Regions from separate parts of the Citrobacter sp. LJND-P06 genome, predicted to be linked through region 3. Evidence: riboswitches for the same ligand, from Rfam matches in the RefSeq annotation. Region 3 holds a riboswitch; each other region holds the start of a gene.

Region 1 (3,277 bases), 1.9 Mb from region 3:
TGTAGGTGATAAGCCCTTGTTTCACGTCTTCTTTGTTGGGTAAGCCGAGATGTTCTTTCGGGGTGACGTAGCAAAGCATCGCGCAGCCAAACCAGCCAATCATCGCCGCGCCAATCCCGGACGTGAAATGGTCATAACCCGGCGCGATATCCGTAGTCAATGGGCCTAAGGTGTAGAACGGCGCTTCATGACAGTGCTCCAGCTCTTCGGTCATGTTGCGGCGGATCATCTGCATGGGGACATGCCCTGGGCCTTCGATCATCACCTGTACGTCATATTCCCAGGCGATTTTGGTCAGCTCGCCGAGGGTGTGCAGTTCAGCAAACTGCGCTTCGTCGTTGGCGTCACGAACCGAGCCTGGACGCAGGCCATCGCCGAGAGAGAGTGCAACGTCGTAGGCGGCGCAGATTTCGCAAATCTCGCGAAAGTGCTCGTAGAGGAAGTTTTCCTGATGATGGGACAGGCACCATTTCGCCATGATTGAGCCGCCGCGCGAGACAATCCCGGTCAGCCGTTTGGCGGTCATCGGCACGTAGCGCAGCAGCACGCCCGCGTGGATGGTGAAGTAATCCACCCCCTGTTCCGCCTGCTCCAGCAGCGTATCGCGGAAGGCTTCCCAGGTCAGATCTTCGGCGATCCCGTTGACCTTCTCCAGCGCCTGGTAGATCGGCACCGTACCGATCGGCACCGGGCTGTTACGCAGGATCCACTCGCGGGTTTCGTGAATATAGCGGCCCGTTGAAAGGTCCATCACCGTGTCCGCGCCCCAGCGGGTAGACCAGACCAGTTTTTCGACCTCTTCTTCGATGGACGAGGTCACCGCCGAGTTGCCGATATTGGCGTTTACTTTGACCAGGAAGTTGCGACCAATAATCATTGGCTCAGATTCCGGGTGGTTGATGTTGGCAGGGATAATTGCGCGTCCGGCGGCCACTTCATCACGGACAAACTCCGGGGTGATGTTTTCCGGCAGACGTGCGCCAAAGCCTTCACCTGGATGCTGGTGGCGCAACACTTCACTGCGGATACGCTCGCGCCCCATGTTTTCACGGATAGCGATGAATTCCATCTCCGGCGTGACGATCCCCTGGCGTGCATAATGCAATTGCGTGACGCATTTCCCGGCTTTGGCACGTTTCGGCGTGAGCAGACCCGTGAAACGAAGTTCGTCCAGACCGTCATCGGCCAGGCGCTCTTTGGTATAGGCAGAGCTGCGGTCGGTCAGTGCTTCGCTATCGGCGCGGGCGTCAATCCACGGTTGACGCAGTTTTGCCAGACCCTGTTCAACATTAATCGCGATATCAGGATCGCCGTACGGGCCCGAGGTGTCATACACCGGAATGGCTTCGTTTTCTTCGTACTGAGGATGGTCTTTTGTGCCGCCGGTCAACGTCGGGCTAAGCTGGATTTCGCGCATTGGGATGCGGATATCCGCCTGCGAGCCGGTGATATAGATGCGTTTTGAATTCGGAAAGGCGGTGCCTTCCAGCGTATTGATAAAGTGTTGTGCTTGTTCGCGTTGCTGGCGACGGGTTAATTTTGTTGCAGACATAGCTCATTCCAAAAAAAAGTAAGGAGTGGCTTGTCAGACGACGGATGAACCAAAAGAAGGGATCGCCCAGGAGGGCGATACAGCAGCATTTTGACTCTTGTTCCCTTCGCAGGTATTAGCCTGATCAGGTTCCGCGGATCCCGAATTAACGGTCTCAGCCCGTGCTTTCACACTGGGCACTCCGACAAGAAATAGCCCCCGGTAAAGGGGGCGACGAAGATAAGTTACGCGTTAATAGCGTAGAACTCAAGCAGGACGTTTAGTCTTTGCGCTGTCGTGCATCGCGTCAAAGACCAGCATGATCAGCTTGTCTTCAAGGATAAATCGGGATTCCAGCGCTTCGCCGATATCTGATAAAACCTTTTGAAATTCAAGATAGTTATCATGGTCGATGGCCATTTCCAGGCTGGAATCGTAGTAATCCATAATGCATTGCGTATTGGCTTCCAGCAACGGCCAAATTTTCGTTGCGTTTAAAAGCTGCCCGTTACCTTCCAATTTATGGAGAATACGTTCATAAATACTGAAATGTCCGGCGGAAAGGTAATCGACCAGACTTTGACAAAAATCATCCAGCGCTTTTTCGTTTAAGCGCATGTACGATTCTTTGCCAGGCTTAATGCCAACCAAATTGTAGTAAGCCACGAGCAGATGCTTACGTACATGTAGCCAGCGATCAACCAGTTTATTACTTCCTCTGACGTGCTCTGTCAGGTTATCCAGCTGGTTTAACATGATTGACTCCGCAAGTTTAGATTCAAAAAACTGCTCACTCAAAAATGTAAAAATAATGTAAACAACATGCCTGTGAAGCAAAGGTAGCGCAAGAGATATGGATCGTATAATTGAAAAATTAGACAGCGGCTGGTGGATCGTCAGCCATGAGCAAAAAATATGGCTACCTCGCGGAGAACTGCCGCATGGCGAAGCGGCAACGTTCGATCTTGTTGGGCAGCGCGCGCTTCAGATTGGGGAGTGGGAAGGCGAACCCGTCTGGCTGGTACAGCAGCATCGCCGCCATGATATGGGATCCGTACGACAGGTTATCGATCAGGATGTCGGCCTGTTTCAACTGGCCGGGCGGGGTGTGCAACTGACGGAGTTTTACCGTTCGCATAAATTTTGTGGCTACTGCGGTCATTCGATGTACCCGAGTAAAACCGAATGGGCCATGTTGTGCAGTCATTGCCGCGAACGTTATTACCCTCAAATAGCGCCTTGCATTATTGTGGCGATTCGCCGGGAAGATTCCATTTTGCTCGCCCAACATACCCGCCATCGCAATGGTGTGCATACGGTGCTGGCTGGATTTGTTGAAGTGGGAGAAACCCTGGAACAAGCGGTGGCGCGTGAAGTCATGGAAGAAAGCCGTATTAAAGTGAAGAACCTGCGCTATGTCACGTCGCAGCCGTGGCCATTCCCGATGTCGCTCATGACCGCGTTTATGGCGGAGTACGACAGCGGGGAGATTGTTATTGATCCGAAAGAGTTACTGGAAGCGGGGTGGTATCGTTATGACGATCTGCCGCTACTGCCGCCGCCGGGCACGGTTGCACGTCGGTTGATCGAAGATACGGTGGCAATGTGTCGGGCAGAGTACGAGTGACATGATACACTGGGCGCATAACGCTAAAGGAATGTAAAAATGACCGAACTGAAAAACGATCGTTACCTGCGTGCGCTGCTGCGCCAGCCCGTTGATGTCACCCCTGTATGGATGATGCG
Region 2 (3,277 bases), 2.2 Mb from region 3:
CTACTCGCATATTACGCAGATTGTCTCTCCGACAACCTGGACGCTGGATGTCCATCTCTCGCAGCCCGATCGCTGGCTTCCGTGGTTGTTAGGCCAGGTTCCGGCGATGATCCTGCCGCGGGAATGGGAAACCCTGAACAATTTTTCCAGCCATCCAATAGGCACAGGCCCCTATGCCGTGATGCGCAATACGCGTAATCAACTGAAGATCCACGCCTTTGACGATTACTTTGGCTATCGGGCGCTCATTGACGAGGTGAACGTTTGGGTATTACCGGACATTAGCGAAGAGCCGACGTGCGGCCTGATGCTCGAAGGCACTGTAGAAAGTGAAAAAGCCATTGAGAGTCGTCTTGAAGAGGGCTGTTACTATTTACTCTTTGATGCGCGAACCCATCGCGGCGCCAATCAGCACGTCAGAGAGTGGGTAAGCCACGTACTTTCTCCCACCCATTTGCTTTACCACGCCGATGAGCAGTACCAGCGCCTGTGGTTCCCCGCCTATGGATTACTGCCCCGCTGGCACCATGCCCGACCGGGACACGGTGAAAAACCTGCGGGTCTGGAAACCCTGACGCTGACGTACTATCGCGAGCACATTGAACATCGGGTTATCGCCCAAATCATGAGTGCCCTGCTGGCAGAACATCAGGTTCACCTGAATATTCAGGAGATCGACTACGATCAGTGGCACGCAGGCGAGATCGAAAGCGACATCTGGCTCAACAGCGCCAACTTCACGTTGCCGCTCGATTTCTCACTGTTCGCTCACTTATGCGAAGTGCCTCTGCTGCAAAACTGCATCCCACGAAACTGGAAAGAAGATGCCGCACAGTGGCACGCAGGCGAGATGAATCTGGCCGCCTGGTGTCAACAATTACTCGCAAGCAAAGCGATTGTGCCACTCATTCACCACTGGCTGATCATCCAGGGACAACGCAGTATGCGCGGCTTGCGGATGAACACGCTCGGCTGGTTCGACTTTAAATCGGCGTGGTTTGCCCCACCCGATCCTTAACCCTTTTGATCTCTTCACGTAATCATTACAATGTGCCGTTCTCAACGGGGTGCTGCGCCATACGCGTGGGCTGAGAAAATACCCGTCGAACCTGATCCGGATAACGCCGGCGAAGGGATTTGAGGCTCATGCTCAAGTCCTTTGCCACTCTTTTACTGAGGTGCAAAGTGTTAAAAAAATGTCTTCCTTTACTGGTGCTGTGTGCAGCACCGGCCTTCGCGAAACCGGTGCTGACCGTGTATACCTACGACTCCTTCGCCGCCGACTGGGGCCCCGGCCCCACCATCAAGAAAGCCTTCGAAGCCGACTGCCAGTGCGAACTGAAAATGGTGGCGCTGGAAGATGGCGTCTCATTGCTGAATCGCCTGCGCATGGAAGGGAAGAACAGCAAAGCGGATGTGGTGCTTGGGCTGGACAACAACCTGCTCGACGCCGCCACGCAAACCAACCTGTTTGCGAAAAGCGGTATTGCGCCTGATGCCGTCAACGTACCTGGCGGCTGGCAGAACGAGACGTTTGTCCCCTTCGACTACGGTTACTTCGCGTTTGTTTATGACAAAAACAAGCTGAAAAATCCGCCCAAAAGCCTGAAAGAGCTCGTCGAAAGCGACCAGAAATGGCGCGTGATTTATCAGGATCCACGTACCAGTACGCCGGGTCTTGGGCTGATGTTGTGGATGCAGAAAGTGTATGGCGATAAAGCCCCCGAAGCCTGGCAGAAGCTGGCAGCCAAAACGGTCACCGTCACCAAAGGCTGGAGCGAAGCCTATGGCCTGTTCCTGAAAGGGGAAAGCGACCTGGTGCTGAGCTACACCACCTCTCCGGCGTATCACACTATCGAAGAGAAAAAAGACCATTACGCCGCCGCAAACTTCAGCGAAGGCCACTATTTGCAGGTTGAAGTCGCCGCCCGTACCGCCGCCAGCAAGCAGCCGGAACTGGCAGAGAAATTCCTCAAGTTTATGGTTTCTCCGGCATTCCAGAATGCCATCCCCACCGGCAACTGGATGTACCCTGTCACCCACGTCACTCTGCCCGCCGGGTTTGATCAGTTGACCAAACCGGCCACTACGCTGGAGTTCACTCCTGCTGAAGTGGCATCGCAACGTCAGGCATGGATCAGCGAATGGCAACGCGCCGTCAGCCGTTAATTCCCGGCTGGCTGATACCCGGGCTTTGTGCCGCCACGCTGATGGCGGCAGTTGCCCTGGCGGCATTTCTGGCGCTCTGGCTTAACGCGCCACAGGGACAATGGCTCTCGCTTTGGCAGGACAGCTACCTGTGGCACGTGGTGCGTTTTTCGTTCTGGCAGGCGTTTCTCTCGGCGCTGTTGTCGGTGGTTCCGGCGATTTTCCTTGCCAGAGCGCTTTACCGACGCCGTTTCCCCGGTCGTCTGGCGTTATTACGCTTGTGCGCCATGACCCTGATTCTGCCGGTACTGGTTGCCGTTTTCGGTATTCTCAGCGTCTACGGCCGCCAGGGCTGGCTCGCCACACTCTGGCAAGCTTTCGGGCTGGAGTGGCGTTTCTCGCCTTACGGGTTGCAGGGTATTCTGCTGGCGCACGTCTTTTTTAATCTGCCGATGGCCAGCCGCTTGCTGCTACAGGCGCTGGAAAACATTCCCGGCGAACAGCGACAGCTCGCGGCGCAGTTAGGTATGCGCGGCTGGAATTTCTTCCGCTTTGTGGAGTGGCCGTGGTTACGTCGGCAGATCCCGCCAGTGGCGGCGCTCATTTTTATGCTCTGCTTCGCCAGTTTTGCTACCGTTCTTTCACTTGGCGGCGGCCCCCAGGCCACCACCATTGAGCTGGCGATTTATCAGGCGCTCAGTTACGACTTCGATCCTGCGCGGGCGGCAATACTGGCGTTGATTCAGATGACATGCTGCCTGGCGCTGGTGCTGCTCAGCCAGCGTTTAAGCAAATCCATTGCGCCGGGAACGACGTTGGTGCAAGGCTGGCGCGACCCGGACGATCGCCTGCATAGCCGCCTGAGCGACGCGGCGCTGATTATTCTGGCACTGTTGCTATTGCTGCCTCCGCTATTGGCGGTCATTGTTGACGGTTTCAACCGCCAGTTGCTGGATGTCCTCGCACAACCTGTGCTCTGGCAGGCCCTGTGGACTTCGCTTCGGATCGCTCTGGCCGCGGGGTTGCTGTGCGTGGTTCTGACCATGATGCTGTTGTGGAGCAGTCGCGAACTGCGGGCACGGCAACAGGTGCTGGCAGGCCAAACGCTGGAGTTGAGCGGCATGTTGAT
Region 3 (3,277 bases):
GTCTTGAGCGACATTTGCCGATTGCTGCGTGGCACTCGCAATCGCCTGGCTATTACTGGCAACTTTCGATTGTGTCGCGGTATCGACTTTCGTCACTGTGGTGGTGACGCCATCGCGCCCGTCTTTGCCATCTTTTGGTTTAGGGGCATCTTCGAGCGCTTTAATGCGGTTGTCTTCGTGAATATTTTGATTCAACAACGCATGATTCACTTGTTGCTGGTCGTCTTTGTTGGTGGTGATTTGCGTTTGCAAATTCTTATCCCCACTTAAGCGGTTAGCCGTTTCACTATCAACAGTACTTTGATCCGCTTTGGTGTTGAATAAAATACCAATTTGATGATTATTCGAGGCAATTTGGCCAGTATGTAAATCGGCTTGGGTTTGAACATCATCCACTTTTTTGTTTACGACAATGACAGCATCTTTCGTACTGTTTAAATCAGCATCAACGGAAGTAATGCGGTCGGTATTATTTTGAATCTGATCCAGATCGTATGTTTTAACCGACTCATCAACCCCTTGAACAGCGATAAAGGTATTTGTACCGTCCATCGTACCGATATAACCAACGCTGGCAGCATGAGCAGAAGAAATGGCGAGGGCGCTAAAAACAACGACAGAAACTGCAGATTTAACAAATTTCATTAAAACATTCCTACGAGAAATTAACATAAGTGTTTTTACTATTATTTTTAAGCGTTGAGACGATCTTTGTCTCTTCCAGACAATATCTTACCGAGAGGTGACTAATTTCCTTTTTTAGTAACGCGAATAAACTATCCAGCAACGTGATAGGTTAAACCTTGACGCAGATCACGCATGGCACGAATAGCTAAAGTTTGGGGGGTGAAAATCTACTGTTATCCAGCTCAATAGAAGATTAGAGAATAAACGTAATGAGTATTGAATTATATTTAATCTAAGAATGAACTGTATGTAACCAAGGTTATTATTTCTTTCTGATACTTTATTTTGTTTTTTCTGATTTGCTATTTTGAATTTTATTGATGATACGTGGTGTTAATATTTTAGATAGAGTGGTTCTATTAGGTGGCTTAAAGTGGGGTAAGTGATATTGATATGTAAAAAATATGCATGATATTAATCACGGATAGTATGCTCCATAACGTCATCGTTACGCTTTAATGAATGCAAGAAGGTGTTTTTTTGGATGAAATATTGACGGTAAAAATGGGCATGATGCGTGCTGGCGTCATTTACCGTTTATGCTTTCTTGCTGACCCTGAAGCAGGGCTGGATATCAGCCTGCCAGCGAGGGCTTGCAATCGCCAACTGCTTTCCTTACTCTGTTAATAATCAAGCGATTTGTACTACTAACGACTCGGGGTGCCCTTCTACGTGAAGGCTGAGAAATACCCGTACCACCTGATCTGGATAATGCCAGCGTAGGGAAGTCTGACACTGCTCGTGTCTCATCTTCTTCACGCGGGCAGGAGCTGAACATGCAGCCTGACCTGCACAGCCGCGCTCTGGCGGCTCATACCTTGCACCAATTTCGAACACTTTCTCCCCTCACGCACTGTATGACGAATGACGTCGTACAAACGTTTACGGCGAACACATTGCTGGCGTTAGGCGCTTCACCTGCCATGGTGATTGAACCTGAAGAAGCGGGCCAGTTTGCCGCCATCGCGAGTGCGCTTCTGATTAATGTCGGAACACTGACACAGGCGCGCGCCCAGGCCATGCGCACGGCGGTGGAGCAGGCGCGTATGGCCAATACCCCCTGGACGCTTGACCCTGTCGCCGTGGGTGGACTCGATTTTCGTCGTCACTTTTGCCTTGCGTTGTTGGCGCTGCAACCTGCCGCTATTCGCGGGAATGCGTCTGAAATTCTTGCGCTTGCCGGAATGTCTGCGGGCGGACGCGGAGTGGATACTACCGATACCGCCGCCTCGGCGTTACCTGCCGCACTTGCCCTGGCGCGTCAGTGCGGAAGCGTCGTGGTGGTGACGGGTGAGGTGGATTACGTGACCGATGGTCAACGCACCGTTTGTGTCACCGGTGGTTCTCCCTTGATGACGCGTGTCGTAGGCACGGGGTGTGCTCTCTCCGCGGTGGTGGCGGCCAGTTGCGCATTGCCGGGGAATACGCTGGACAATGTCGCCTCCGCCTGTAGCTGGATGAAACAAGCGGGTGAAATGGCAACCGCTCGCAGTCAGGGGCCTGGCAGTTTTATTCCCGCTTTTCTTGATGCTCTCTATAACCTGAATGCGGAGGAATGCGCATGAAACGGATAAATGCTTTAACCATTGCGGGCACGGATCCCAGCGGCGGTGCGGGAATTCAGGCCGATCTGAAAACATTCTCGGCACTCGGTGCGTATGGTTGCTCCGTCATTACCGCGCTGGTTGCGCAAAATACGCGCGGCGTTCAGTCGGTCTACCGAATTGAACCCGATTTTGTCGCGGCGCAGCTTGATTCTGTGCTCAACGATGTGCGAATTGATACCACCAAAATAGGTATGCTGGCGGAAACCGATATCGTTGAGGCGGTAGCCGAACGTTTACAGCGCCATCAGGTGAAAAATGTGGTGCTGGATACCGTCATGCTGGCAAAAAGTGGCGATCCGCTGCTTTCGCCTTCCGCCATTGAGACGTTACGAACCCGCTTGTTACCGCAGGTATCGATTATTACGCCGAATTTACCTGAAGCCGCAGCGCTGCTGAACGCTAACCATGCCCAAAGCGAGCAGGAAATGCGGGAGCAAGGTCGTGCGCTGCTGGCGATGGGCTGCGGCGCGGTGCTCATGAAAGGGGGGCATCTGGACGACGCGCAAAGCCCGGACTGGCTGTTTACGCGCGAAGGCGAGGTGCGTTTTACCGCCCCCAGGGTGAACACCAAAAACACCCATGGCACGGGTTGTACGTTGTCGGCGGCGCTGGCGGCGCTGCGTCCTCGTCATCAAAATTGGGCCGAAACAGTGCAGGAGGCAAAAAGCTGGCTTTCTGCGGCGCTGGCTCAGGCAGATACGCTGGAAGTGGGTGAGGGGATTGGGCCAGTACATCATTTCCACGCATGGTGGTAATGGTAGTATACTGGCAACAGACTCGTCTGCCAGGAAAAAGATAAATGGAACAATCGCATACCCGGCTGATTGCGCAACTGAACGAACGAATTTCAGCGGCGGATAATATGCCGCTTTACATGAAGTTTGCAGAAACGGTCAAGAATGCTGTGCGTAGCGGTACTCTTGAGCATGGCAATATTTTGCCTGGTGAGCGTGATCTTAGCCAGTTGACCGGCGTTTCGCGGA

The links. Region 3 has a riboswitch for thiamine pyrophosphate ahead of thiM (hydroxyethylthiazole kinase). Riboswitches for the same ligand answer to the same signal wherever they lie in the genome.
Region 1: linked by a shared signal. The riboswitch ahead of thiC (phosphomethylpyrimidine synthase ThiC) and the one ahead of thiM (hydroxyethylthiazole kinase) in region 3 are both predicted to bind thiamine pyrophosphate.
Region 2: linked by a shared signal. The riboswitch ahead of thiB (thiamine ABC transporter substrate binding subunit) and the one ahead of thiM (hydroxyethylthiazole kinase) in region 3 are both predicted to bind thiamine pyrophosphate.

Annotation. Positions count from the first base shown of each region.
Region 1 is NZ_CP187317.1:4,346,510-4,349,786, reverse strand. Features, by position in the region: gene thiC (phosphomethylpyrimidine synthase ThiC) at 1-1,552, opposite strand, end outside; TPP riboswitch at 1,637-1,746, opposite strand; gene rsd (sigma D regulator) at 1,799-2,287, opposite strand; gene nudC (NAD(+) diphosphatase) at 2,385-3,158, shown strand; gene hemE (uroporphyrinogen decarboxylase) at 3,198-3,277, shown strand, end outside.
Region 2 is NZ_CP187317.1:3,789,993-3,793,269, forward strand. Features, by position in the region: gene sgrR (HTH-type transcriptional regulator SgrR) at 1-1,018, shown strand, start outside; TPP riboswitch at 1,054-1,154, shown strand; gene thiB (thiamine ABC transporter substrate binding subunit) at 1,186-2,169, shown strand; gene thiP (thiamine/thiamine pyrophosphate ABC transporter permease ThiP) at 2,145-3,277, shown strand, end outside.
Region 3 is NZ_CP187317.1:1,628,752-1,632,028, forward strand. Features, by position in the region: gene ACO7SM_RS07790 (YadA C-terminal domain-containing protein) at 1-645, opposite strand, end outside; gene ACO7SM_RS07795 (hypothetical protein) at 1,168-1,314, shown strand; TPP riboswitch at 1,334-1,430, shown strand; gene thiM (hydroxyethylthiazole kinase) at 1,464-2,252, shown strand; gene thiD (bifunctional hydroxymethylpyrimidine kinase/phosphomethylpyrimidine kinase) at 2,249-3,049, shown strand; gene ACO7SM_RS07810 (GntR family transcriptional regulator) at 3,094-3,277, shown strand, end outside.